2 regions of the Klebsiella sp. WP3-W18-ESBL-02 genome follow, and region 1 is predicted to be linked to the other one. Evidence: predicted binding sites of a transcription regulator. Region 1 holds the regulator's gene; the other holds the start of a gene.

Region 1 (5,572 bases):
TGATACCTGGGCGGGCTAAGCTCACTCAGCAGAATAAAAAACGCCGCTTTTGCGGCGTTTTTTTTTACGCCAGAAACCGGAGGGTAATTTTATCCCCGTATCGTTCATGATGACTTATCATTTCGCAGAGCGAATTAATAGTAATATCCTGGGTCTGATACGTTCGTTTTTTTTTACAACTCCCATCACACATTCTGAATGTAAACGGTCTCATTAACATTCCACTCAGGCCCCGCAAGGGCTGGCGTGGATAAATGTTAATAACGCATTACGTTACACATTGAAACCAAATATGTGCGCTTTGTCATAATCCTGCACTCTTGTTGCGGAAAAGGATTGATAATTCGCGTCGCGAAAAATAGTCTATCCGTGTACTAAATATCTTTTTCCAGAAGTTCATTTTTTTTAAGTTTTATTTTTTGCCTCTGCTTTGCGGCGGCATTTTAAAAGTCAAAGAGGATATAACTATGCGTACGTTTAGTGGCAAACGTAGTACGCTGGCGCTGGCTATCGCCGGTGTGACAGCACTCTCAGGTTTTGCAATGACCCCGGAAGCCAAAGCGGAAGGGTTTATTGATGATTCAACATTGACCGGTGGCGTCTATTACTGGCAGCGTGAACGTGACCGTAAAGATGTGACCGACCACGACAAATATAAAACCAACCTTTCCCACTCCACCTGGAACGCTAACCTTGATTTCCAGTCTGGCTATGCGGCTGACATGTTCGGTATTGATATTGCGGCGTTTACCGCAATTGAAATGGCGGAAAGCAGCGAAAGTGGCCACCCGAACGAAATTGCCTTCTCGTCGAAAAACAAAGGTTACAGCGAAGATTACAGCGGCGATAAGAGCGGTATCAGCCTGTATAAAGCGGCAGCTAAATTTAAACTGGGCCCAACCTGGGCACGTGCCGGTTACATTCAGCCAACCGGTCAAACCCTGCTGGCGCCGCACTGGAGCTTTATGCCGGGTACCTATCAGGGTGCTGAAGCCGGGGCGAATTTCGACTACGGCGACAACGGTGCGCTGAGCTTCTCGTACATGTGGACCAACGAGTATAAAGCGCCGTGGCACCTGGAGATGGACGACTTCTATCAGGCCGATAAGAAGACCAAGGTTGATTATCTGCACTCCGTTGGCGCGAAATATGATTTCAAAAACAACCTGGTGCTGGAAGCGGCATTCGGTCAGGCGGAAGGGTATGTTGATCAGTACTTCGCCAAAGCCAGCTACAAGTTTGATATTCCTGGCGGCCCGCTGACCACCAGCTACCAGTTCTACGGTACGCGCGACAAGGTTAACGACGGCAGCGTAAACGATATCTATGATGGCACCGCCTGGCTGCAGGCGCTGACATTCGGCTACAAGCTGAACGAAGTCTTTGACTTCCGCCTGGAAGGGACCTGGGTTAAGGCCGACGGTCAGCAGGGTTACTTCCTGCAACGTATGACCCCGACCTACGCATCGTCCAACGGTCGTCTGGATATCTGGTGGGATAACCGTTCTGACTTCAACGCCAACGGCGAAAAGGCGGTCTTCTTCGGTACCATGTATGACCTGAAGAACTGGAACCTGCCGGGCTGGGCAGTAGGGGCTTCCTATGTTTATGCATGGGATGCGAAGCCAGCGACCTGGCAGAGCAACCCGGATGCTTACTACAACAAAAACAACACTATCAGAGAGTCTGCATACAGTCTGGATGCGATGTACACCGTACAGGAAGGCCGCGCGAAGGGTACGCTCTTCAAACTGCACTTCACTCAGTATGACAACCACTCCGATATCCCGAGCTGGGGCGGTGGTTACGGCAACATCTTCCAGGATGAGCGCGACGTGAAATTCATGGTTATCGCTCCGTTCACTATTTTCTGATGCATGATGCGGCAGGGGGAGACCTCTGCCGCCGCTAAGAGGCTCATCGTATGAAAAAACTGATTATGGTTGCTCTGATGGCCGCAGGGCTGACCGCCTGTGTTCAGCCGCCAGCGCCAAAAGAAGACAGCAAGCTGAAGGATGCCTACAGCGCCTGTATCAACACCGCGCAGGGTAATCCGGATAAAATCGAAGCCTGCCAAAGCGTGCTGAACGTGCTGAAACAAGAGAAGCAGCACCAGCAGTTTGCTAACCAGGAAAGCGTGCGCGTGCTGGATTATCAGCAGTGCATTCAGGCAACCCGTACCGGTAACGACCAGGCGGTAAAAGCCAAATGCGATAAAATGTGGCAGGAAATTCGCAGCAACAATACTCCTGCGCAAAAATAAATATTCCGCCACGCTAATAACTGAAAAAACCGCTGCTTGCAGCGGTTTTTTTATGGCCAATATCTGACGGCAGGCGAAAAAAAACCAGCGGATAGCGCTGGTTTTTAACGAAGACGACGCGTTATTTTTCTACGGCGTCGTGAGCGTGTTCATCTTCACGGCAGTCGCCTTCAGCGCAGTGGCCGTACAGATAAAGACTATGGTTAGTCAGGCGAATACCGTGCTTCGCGGCGATTTCACGCTGGCGAGCTTCAATGGAATCATCGCTAAACTCGATCACTTTCCCGCAATCAAGGCAGATCAGGTGATCGTGGTGATGCTGCTGGGTCAGTTCGAAAACGGATTTGCCGCCTTCAAAGTTATGACGGGTAACGATGCCAGCATCGTCAAACTGGTTCAGGACGCGGTAAACCGTCGCCAGACCAATTTCTTCACCCATGTCGATCAGGCGTTTGTATAAGTCTTCCGCACTGACATGGTGGTTGTCCGGCCCCTGAAGCACTTCCAGGATCTTTAACCGTGGAAGTGTGACTTTCAGGCCAGCCTTCTTTAATGCGGTATTATTGTCAGTCATGCGGAATCTGTCCTGTTGCTAAACGATTAACTTCCATCAGCGAAAGTATCACAGAGAATTCACCCGTTTTAATGCGTCTCATTATAGAATGACCCTATTGAAATGAAAACAGCAAGACTTGGGTAAACTAAGCTTTCAAAAACGAGGCTTCATCGACAAACTCCCGATGAGACCGCGCTAAATCAGAAGATATTGTACAGGTATGCGCTAAAAAGTTAAAAAAATGTAGCTATTATTTTGATTGCTTTTACCTATTAATGAGGCGCAATTTCATAATTGCGCCTCATTATCATCAGGCGTTTTTAATTTCGTCCAGGTGCAGTTCTTCCGCGACCTGTTTAACCCATTTTTCAACGCGCTCTGCGGTCAGCTCCGGCTGACGATCTTCGTCAATGGCCAGACCGACAAAGTGGTCGTCATCGGCCAGACCTTTAGAGGCTTCAAAATGGTAGCCCGCGGTCGGCCAGTGGCCGACGATGGTGGCGCCGTTTGGTTCAATGATGTCACGGATGGTGCCCAGCGCATCGCAGAAGTATTCCGCATAATCTTCCTGATCGCCGCAGCCGAACAGCGCAACCAGCTTACCGTTGAAGTCCACTTCTTCCAGTGATGGGAAGAAATCATCCCAGTCGCACTGTGCTTCACCGTAGTACCAGGTCGGGATACCCAGCAGCAGGATATCGTAGCCCGCCAGGTCTTCTTTGCTGCTCTTGGCAATGTCGTGAACGTCTGCGACATCTTTACCAAGCTGTTTTTGAATCATTTTTGCGATATTTTCGGTGTTCCCGGTGTCGCTACCGAAGAAGATGCCAACGATTGCCATGAGTAAAATAACCTCTTGAAACTTAATGATATGGTGGTGGCTTATTGCCCACAGATAAGGGCAATCATAGCAGAACAGAGAAGCGTGCGGAAACAGCTATCGTGCCGGACTGCACACTCTGCTACATGAAAGTGTGTTCTGGGGGATTTTTCAGACGTTCCCCTGTCCGTGCAACAGGGCTAACTGGCTCATCAGAATTTCTTCGATGAGTTCGCTACGGCTCATGTCACGGGCAGTTGCCAGCTCGTTAAGCGCATCAACGGCGTCGCTGTTCAGTTTGAGCTCGACGCGCTTAAGCCCGCGAACTTTATCGCGTTTGAGCTGATTGCGCTTATTAATGCGGAGCTGTTCGTCACGCGAAAGCGGATTGGTTTTGGGTCTTCCCGGCCGACGCTCATTTGCGAACAAATCTAATGTCGTACGGTCCGTTTGTTCTTTTGCCATGGTTCAGAGTGACTTCGGGGAAACAAGCTACCGGGCGGTGCCCGATGCAGACAGCGCGCAATCATACAACAGTGGGGCCCGCACGCCAACGACCACGGCCATTCTGACGCGCGGTCGATGCATTTTTAATCACTCTGCGAGGTAGCGGCGGATGGCACGCAGTACCGCATCCGGTTTTTCCGCGTGCACCCAGTGTCCTGCACCGGCAATGACGTGCGCTCTGGCCTGCGGGAACTGGGCGAGCAGATCGGCGCGGTAGGCTTCCGTAACGTACGGCGAGTTGCCGCCGGGAATAAACAGTGCCGGATGATCCCAGGCCGGAATGGCCTCCCAGCCCACGATATGCGGGTATTGTTCCCACAGCACCGGTACGTTAAAGCGCCAACCGCCGTCAACGAACGACTTCAGCAGGAATTGAATGACGCCCTCTTGATGCAAATACTCGCGCATGACCGTTGCCGCTTGTTGGCGAGTGGCAACTCCGGCGCTGGTGACGGCGTTAATGGCGGCAAAAATCTCATCGTGACGGCGCACGTGGTAGTCCACCGGCGCAATATCGATCGCGACCAGGCGGTCAATCCGCTCCGGAGCCAGCGCGGTCATCGCCATGACGGCTTTACCACCCATGGAATGGCCAATCAGCGTGGCTTTTTCAATCTGGTTGGCGTCCAGGGTATCCAGCAGATCCTGCGCCATGGCCGGATAGTTCATCTCGTCGGCGCGAGGAGACAATCCGTGGTTACGCATATCGACCTGAATGATGTCGTGGTCAGAAACCAGGTCACGCGCCAGGATGCCCAGGTTATCCAGGCTGCCGAACAGGCCGTGAACCAGAACGATGGGGGAATTATTGTGCAGGTTTTGTGCAGTTTGCGCTCGGAAATTCAATTTCATAGCAAAGTTCTTTTTTTCGCATTGTCGGGTTAGGGTATCATGTTGAGCATTCTAACGCGCAGGGGGAAGTGAGGAACTCATCCGAATTTTGCCGTCCCCCTGGTTTGGCGCTACCCGCTGTTGGGTTTTGACTTTATAATCCCAATAAACTGTATACAGAAAAATAATTGCACCGGATTAAGATGAAAACGATCGAAGTTGATGACGAGCTCTATCGCTATATTGCAGCCCACACTCTGCGCATTGGCGAGAGCGCGTCCGACATTTTACGGCGTATGCTGAAATTCTCCGCCGCTTCCCAGCCGGCAGCCGCTGCTGTCGCGCCGGTCGTCAAAGCCGAACCCGTTGCCGCTCCGGCTCCGGCGGCTACCCCCGTTGCTGAGGTAAAAGCGGTCAAAACCGCCAAAGATAAAGTTCGCGCCATGCGCGAGCTGCTGCTTTCTGACGAATACGCTGAGCAGAAAAAGGCGGTAAATCGCTTTATGCTGGTGCTGACCACGCTCTATTCGCTGGACAACCAGGCGTTCGCCGAAGCCACCGAATCCCTTCACGGCCGTACCCGCGTCTACTTTGC
Region 2 (5,572 bases), 730 kb from region 1:
TATTGCTGCAATTATGATTATTTTCTCTATTTTCATATCATATCAACCTTAATTAGATAGATAGTTTTCATCATTAACAAAATTTGTGATTTTGGCTTATGATACATATAGTTATGGGAGTCGAATAGCCGCCTTGTTCACAAAGTTGATAATACACCTTGTAGAAATGATGAAGCTGTTTGCTTCAGGGTATTGAGGTATTTAAAGACTGGCAGTCTTGACGTCGGTAGGAATGCTCAGAACACATCTCTCCTTGTTCAGGTGAGGGAACAGCCCCTATAAGTATCCATGGCAAACCGAACCATTCACTTTCAAAGACTATCTGGAGAACGGTTCAGTTATCCTGTAAGCCTAATGTCCGTTACTCGCTTACTGCGGAACTTCAGTTCAGCTAGCTGGTCCGCGTTGTGCCAAAAGCGGACACTTCCAAAACAGAATGGATAAATAAATGTCAAATAGCGCGTACAGAAGTCCACTCACAGTTTGACCCTGTCTGTGGTTTGCTTATAGTATTGTTCGGCTTTGAACGAATTCAGGTTCCGGCCTTATGCCTGTCAGTTGCCCCCAGGCAACACGCGGACAATACATATACACCAGCAATGGAGAATCTGATAACCGTTATGCGTATTACGCCACCCTGAGTTTTTCCTACCTCCGTCGTACTGAGCGAGTCTCAGCACGCACTCAATTACATCCCGTCTGCGGATGTGCTTTATCGTACGTAAAATCGTTGCCCTCCAGGGCTGACTGTATCTAAAAACTGAGAAATTATTATGCTGCTGTCCTCGACACGTAGGGACTGGCTGGGTAACGTCCGTGGTGACGTTCTTGCCGGTATTGTTGTCGCGCTCGCGCTCATTCCAGAAGCGATCGCATTTTCCATTATTGCCGGTGTGGATCCCCAGGTAGGCCTCTACTCAGCGTTCTGTATCCCTCTCGTTACGGCCTTCTTTGGCGGGCGTTCGGCAATGATTTCGTCCTCCACGGGGGCAATGGCGCTGCTGATGGTGACTCTGGTGAAAGATCAAGGCCTGGAATATTTACTGGCCGCGTCCATTCTTACAGGGGTATTCCAACTGATAGCCGGCTATCTGAAGCTCGGCGGGCTGATGCGCTTTGTTTCACGCTCAGTGGTGACGGGATTCGTTAATGCGCTGGCAATACTGATATTCATGGCCCAGTTGCCAGAACTGACCAACGTAACCTGGCATGTCTATGCCATGACTGCAGCGGGCCTGGGGCTTATCTATCTCTTCCCCTATCTCAACAAAACCATTCCTTCACCTCTTGTCTGCATCGTGGTACTGACCGGCATTTCCGTGTTGCTGCAGCTTGATGTTCGGACCGTCGGGGACATGGGGAAACTTCCCGACAGCCTGCCGGTATTCCTGCTTCCTGACGTACCTTTAAATCTCCAGACGCTGCTCATCATCCTGCCTTATTCTGCCGGGCTTGCGGTGGTTGGCCTGCTTGAGTCGATGATGACCGCCACGATTGTGGATGACATGACCGACACGCCAAGTGACAAAAACCGGGAGTGCAAAGCTCAGGGTATCGCGAATATCTGCACATCCTTTATCGGAGGAATGGCAGGCTGCGCGATGATTGGGCAATCCGTTATCAACGTAAAATCTGGTGGACGTGGACGGCTTTCAACCCTCACGGCGGGCGTGGTTCTGCTTTGCCTGATTGTGTTCCTGCGCGACTGGGTATCTCAAATACCGATGGCGGCGCTGGTCGCAGTGATGATTATGGTTTCCATCGGAACATTCTCCTGGCGCTCTATTACAAACCTGCGTTCACACCCCCTTTCAACCAGCGTGGTCATGCTTGCCACCGTCCTGGTTGTGGTGGCAACACATAATCTGGCCTTCGGTGTACTGACCGGTGTACTGATTGCTTCGCTTAACTTTGCCACTAAAGTATCCCGGTTCATGCGTGTAACCTCAGTTCTGGAAGGGATGAGCCGGACGTATACCGTTACCGGCCAGGTATTCTTTGCATCAGCAGATCGCTTTACCAGCCACTTTGATTTCCGTGAAGCGATTGAGAATGTGGTGATAGACGTTTCACATGCCCATTTCTGGGACATCACTTCGGTTACAGCCCTGGACAAAGTGGTTATTAAGTTCCGCAGAGAGGGTACTGAGGTTGAGATTCGCGGGATGAATGATGCCACACGCACCCTTGTTGATCGGTTTGGTATGCATGATAAACCCGAAGAAGTTGATAAATTAATGGGAGGTCATTAATGTCCGGAAGTCATGAAATGAACAACACCGTTGTTGCCTGTGTGGATGGTTCGTCATCAACACAGGCCGTCTGTAAATATTCGGCTTGGGCGGCCTCCACGCTGAAGGTCTCTCTGGCCCTGCTTCATGTACTGGAAAAAAGTAGCCAGCCTGTGGCTTCGGACCTGACTGGAACCATCGGCTTAGACAGTTGGGAACATTTTACAGAAGAGCTGGTTCACCTTGAGGGCGAACGTAACCGATTATTGATGGCGCAGGGTAAAGCCATTCTGAAAAATTGTTCTGAGCTGCTGGCAGAGACGGGGCTACAAGCACCACAACAATTGCAAAAACATGGCACGCTAGATGGGATTTTGGCTGAATTAGGGGAGACGCGTCTTATGGTGCTGGGGCGTCGAGGGGCATCAAATCCGGTCGGAAGCCATCTTGAGAATGTTATTCGTCTGCAAAAAAATCCTGTCTTAATTGTACCCGAAACCTTCTCTGTTCCTTCACGTGTCATGTTCGCCTATGACGGAAGTGAAGCGAGTCTGGAAAATTTGCGCCAATTATCCGTAAGTCCATTGTTTTTGAATCTGACATGCCATCTGGTGATGGTGAATGGAAGGTCAGAGTCGCTGGAGGTCGCTCAGTCTCTGCTGCAAAGAGCAGGCATAACCAGTCAGGCAAGTTTGCTAAAAGCCGATACTGTGGCTCATGCGCTGTGCCGCTACGCCGAGGAACACGGGATTGATCTTATGGTTATGGGAGCGTACGGACATTCACGGCTGCGCAAATTCTTTATCGGCAGCAACACAACAGAGATGCTATCTGATAGCCGTCAGCCCCTGCTAATGCTCAGATAAAACAGGCGGGCCCTGATTTCGGGGCTGCTTCTAGCTCACAGCAGCCCTTTAGCTCTGTGATCTTTTCCGCTTTGTGCCAGAGGCGGACGTTAGCTATACCGTGACATGATGATTTATTAGGAGCCGGTAGGGGGAGTTACCATTGCAGCACACTACCAGAGATTCTACGATTTAAAATTCCCTGCGATCATTAAGAGGTTACAGCGAAATGCAATAGCACAAATCTGGGGGGGAATGGGGGCAAAAGGTATTGTGGGGGCATGTTTGGGGGCATAAAAAAGTCTGTATATGTCCCTATATAGCTATACAGTAGTTTCCGTAACCCATTGATAGTGCTCTAACCCCTTGATTCACAGAACACGCCAAAACCGATTAAATAAATAGGCATTAGCTATGCATCTTTAATTCTCTGCCGCATTAAGCCTATCAATGCAATTAAATCTATTATTTTTCAAAGTATTGCAAAATTTTCTCTATCCCATTCACCTGCCGTAGCAGGGTCTATGCTTATAAAAAGCGATACACAAAGGGGCGCAGGCGCAATACCCCCACGCGGCGCGGGTTGAAGTGATAATCATTATCACTAACATGGCGTTATTCCCTTTGTGGCTCCACTGATGAGGTAGACCTATGGAAGTGCATTCTGGAACCTTTGATCCCAACGATGTGACCTGGCGCGGTATCACGCTGACGCCTTCGGCAGCGGCGCATATTCGCGAACTGGTCAAACAGCAGCCGACGCTCCAGGGCGTGCGTTTGGGGGTTAAGCAAACCGGCTGTGCGGGCTTCGGCTACGTGCTGGACGCAGTCAGCGAGCCGGATCGTGACGATCTGTTGTTTGAGTACGAGGGCGCGAAGCTGTGGGTGCCTTTACGCGCAATGCCGTTTATTGACGGTACAGAGGTGGATTACGTGCGCGAAGGGCTGAATCAGCTGTTCAAATATCATAACCCCAAGGCGCAGAACGAATGCGGCTGTGGCGAAAGCTTCGGGGTATAGGCGGTACATAATGACGCGTAATACTGACGCAACTGACGATGTCCAGACCTGGGCCGGCGGCCCGCTGAACTATAAAGAAGGCTTTTTCACTCAGCTGCAAACCGACGAGCTGGCGAAGGGCATTAACGAAGACGTGGTGCGGGCGATCTCCGCCAGGCGCAACGAGCCGGAATGGATGCTGGCATTTCGCCTCAAGGCCTATCGTGCCTGGCTGGAAATGGAAGAGCCTCACTGGCTGAAGGCGCACTATGATGCGCTGAACTATCAGGACTACAGCTATTATTCCGCGCCGTCCTGCGGAAACTGCGACGATAGCTGCGCCTCTGAACCTGGCGCACAGCAGCAAACCGGGAGCCGCAGCTTTTTAACCGATGAGGTTGAAGCCGCGTTTAACCAGCTTGGTGTTCCGGTACGTGAAGGCAAAGAGGTGGCGGTAGACGCCATTTTTGATTCGGTGTCGGTGGCGACAACCTACCGGGAAAAACTCTCTGAACAAGGGATTATTTTTTGCTCGTTTGGTGAAGCGATTCATGACCATCCGGAGCTGGTCCAGCGTTACCTCGGTACGGTTGTTCCGGAAAATGACAACTTCTTTGCTGCGTTAAACGCGGCGGTGGCTTCAGACGGTACCTTTATTTATATCCCTAAGGGCGTCCGCTGCCCGATGGAGCTGTCGACCTATTTCCGTATCAACGCAGAAAAAACCGGCCAGTTTGAGCGCACGATTTTGATAGCCGACGAGGGCAGCTATGTGAGCTACATTGAGGGCTGCTCGGCGCCGGTGCGCGATAGCTATCAGCTGCATGCGGCGGTGGTAGAGGTGATCATTCATAAAGATGCCGAGGTGAAATACTCTACCGTGCAGAACTGGTTCCCCGGTGACAACAACAGCGGCGGGATCCTCAACTTCGTGACCAAGCGCGCGCTGTGCGAAGGTGAAAATAGCAAAATGTCGTGGACGCAGTCGGAAACGGGCTCGGCCATTACCTGGAAATACCCTAGCTGTATTTTGCGCGGCGATAACTCGGTGGGGGAATTTTTCTCCGTGGCGCTGACCAGCGGTCACCAGCAGGCTGATACCGGCACCAAGATGATCCACATCGGTAAAAACACAAAATCGACCATCATCTCGAAGGGGATTTCCGCCGGGCATAGCCAGAACAGCTATCGCGGGCTGGTGAAAATTATGCCGACGGCGACCAACGCCCGCAACTACACCCAGTGTGACTCGATGCTCATCGGCCCTGACTGCGGTGCACATACGTTTCCGTACGTGGAGTGTCGCAATAACAGCGCCCAGCTGGAGCACGAGGCGACCACTTCGCGTATTGGTGAAGACCAGCTGTTCTATTGTCTGCAACGCGGCATCAGCGAAGATGATGCCATCTCAATGATTGTTAACGGATTTTGTAAGGATGTTTTCTCGGAGCTGCCGCTGGAGTTCGCCGTGGAAGCGCAAAAACTGCTGGCTATCAG

The links. Region 1 encodes Fur, which represses iron uptake genes when iron is present. Its sites were predicted from a motif close to ATAATAATGAGAACNACTATCAA; they were not measured.
Region 2: the regulator Fur is predicted to act here: its motif matches at 3,665-3,687, upstream of sufA (Fe-S cluster assembly scaffold SufA).

Annotation. Positions count from the first base shown of each region.
Region 1 is NZ_AP021972.1:3,562,209-3,567,780, reverse strand. Features, by position in the region: gene glnS (glutamine--tRNA ligase) at 1-19, shown strand, start outside; gene chiP (chitoporin ChiP) at 468-1,874, shown strand; gene chiQ (ChiQ/YbfN family lipoprotein) at 1,925-2,263, shown strand; gene fur (ferric iron uptake transcriptional regulator) at 2,385-2,837, opposite strand; gene fldA (flavodoxin FldA) at 3,130-3,660, opposite strand; gene ybfE (LexA regulated protein) at 3,811-4,104, opposite strand; gene ybfF (esterase) at 4,234-4,998, opposite strand; gene seqA (replication initiation negative regulator SeqA) at 5,181-5,572, shown strand, end outside.
Region 2 is NZ_AP021972.1:2,829,167-2,834,738, reverse strand. Features, by position in the region: gene H7R56_RS13585 (hypothetical protein) at 1-36, opposite strand, end outside; gene H7R56_RS13580 (SulP family inorganic anion transporter) at 774-2,252, shown strand; gene H7R56_RS13575 (universal stress protein) at 2,270-3,097, shown strand; gene sufA (Fe-S cluster assembly scaffold SufA) at 3,728-4,096, shown strand; gene sufB (Fe-S cluster assembly protein SufB) at 4,107-5,572, shown strand, end outside.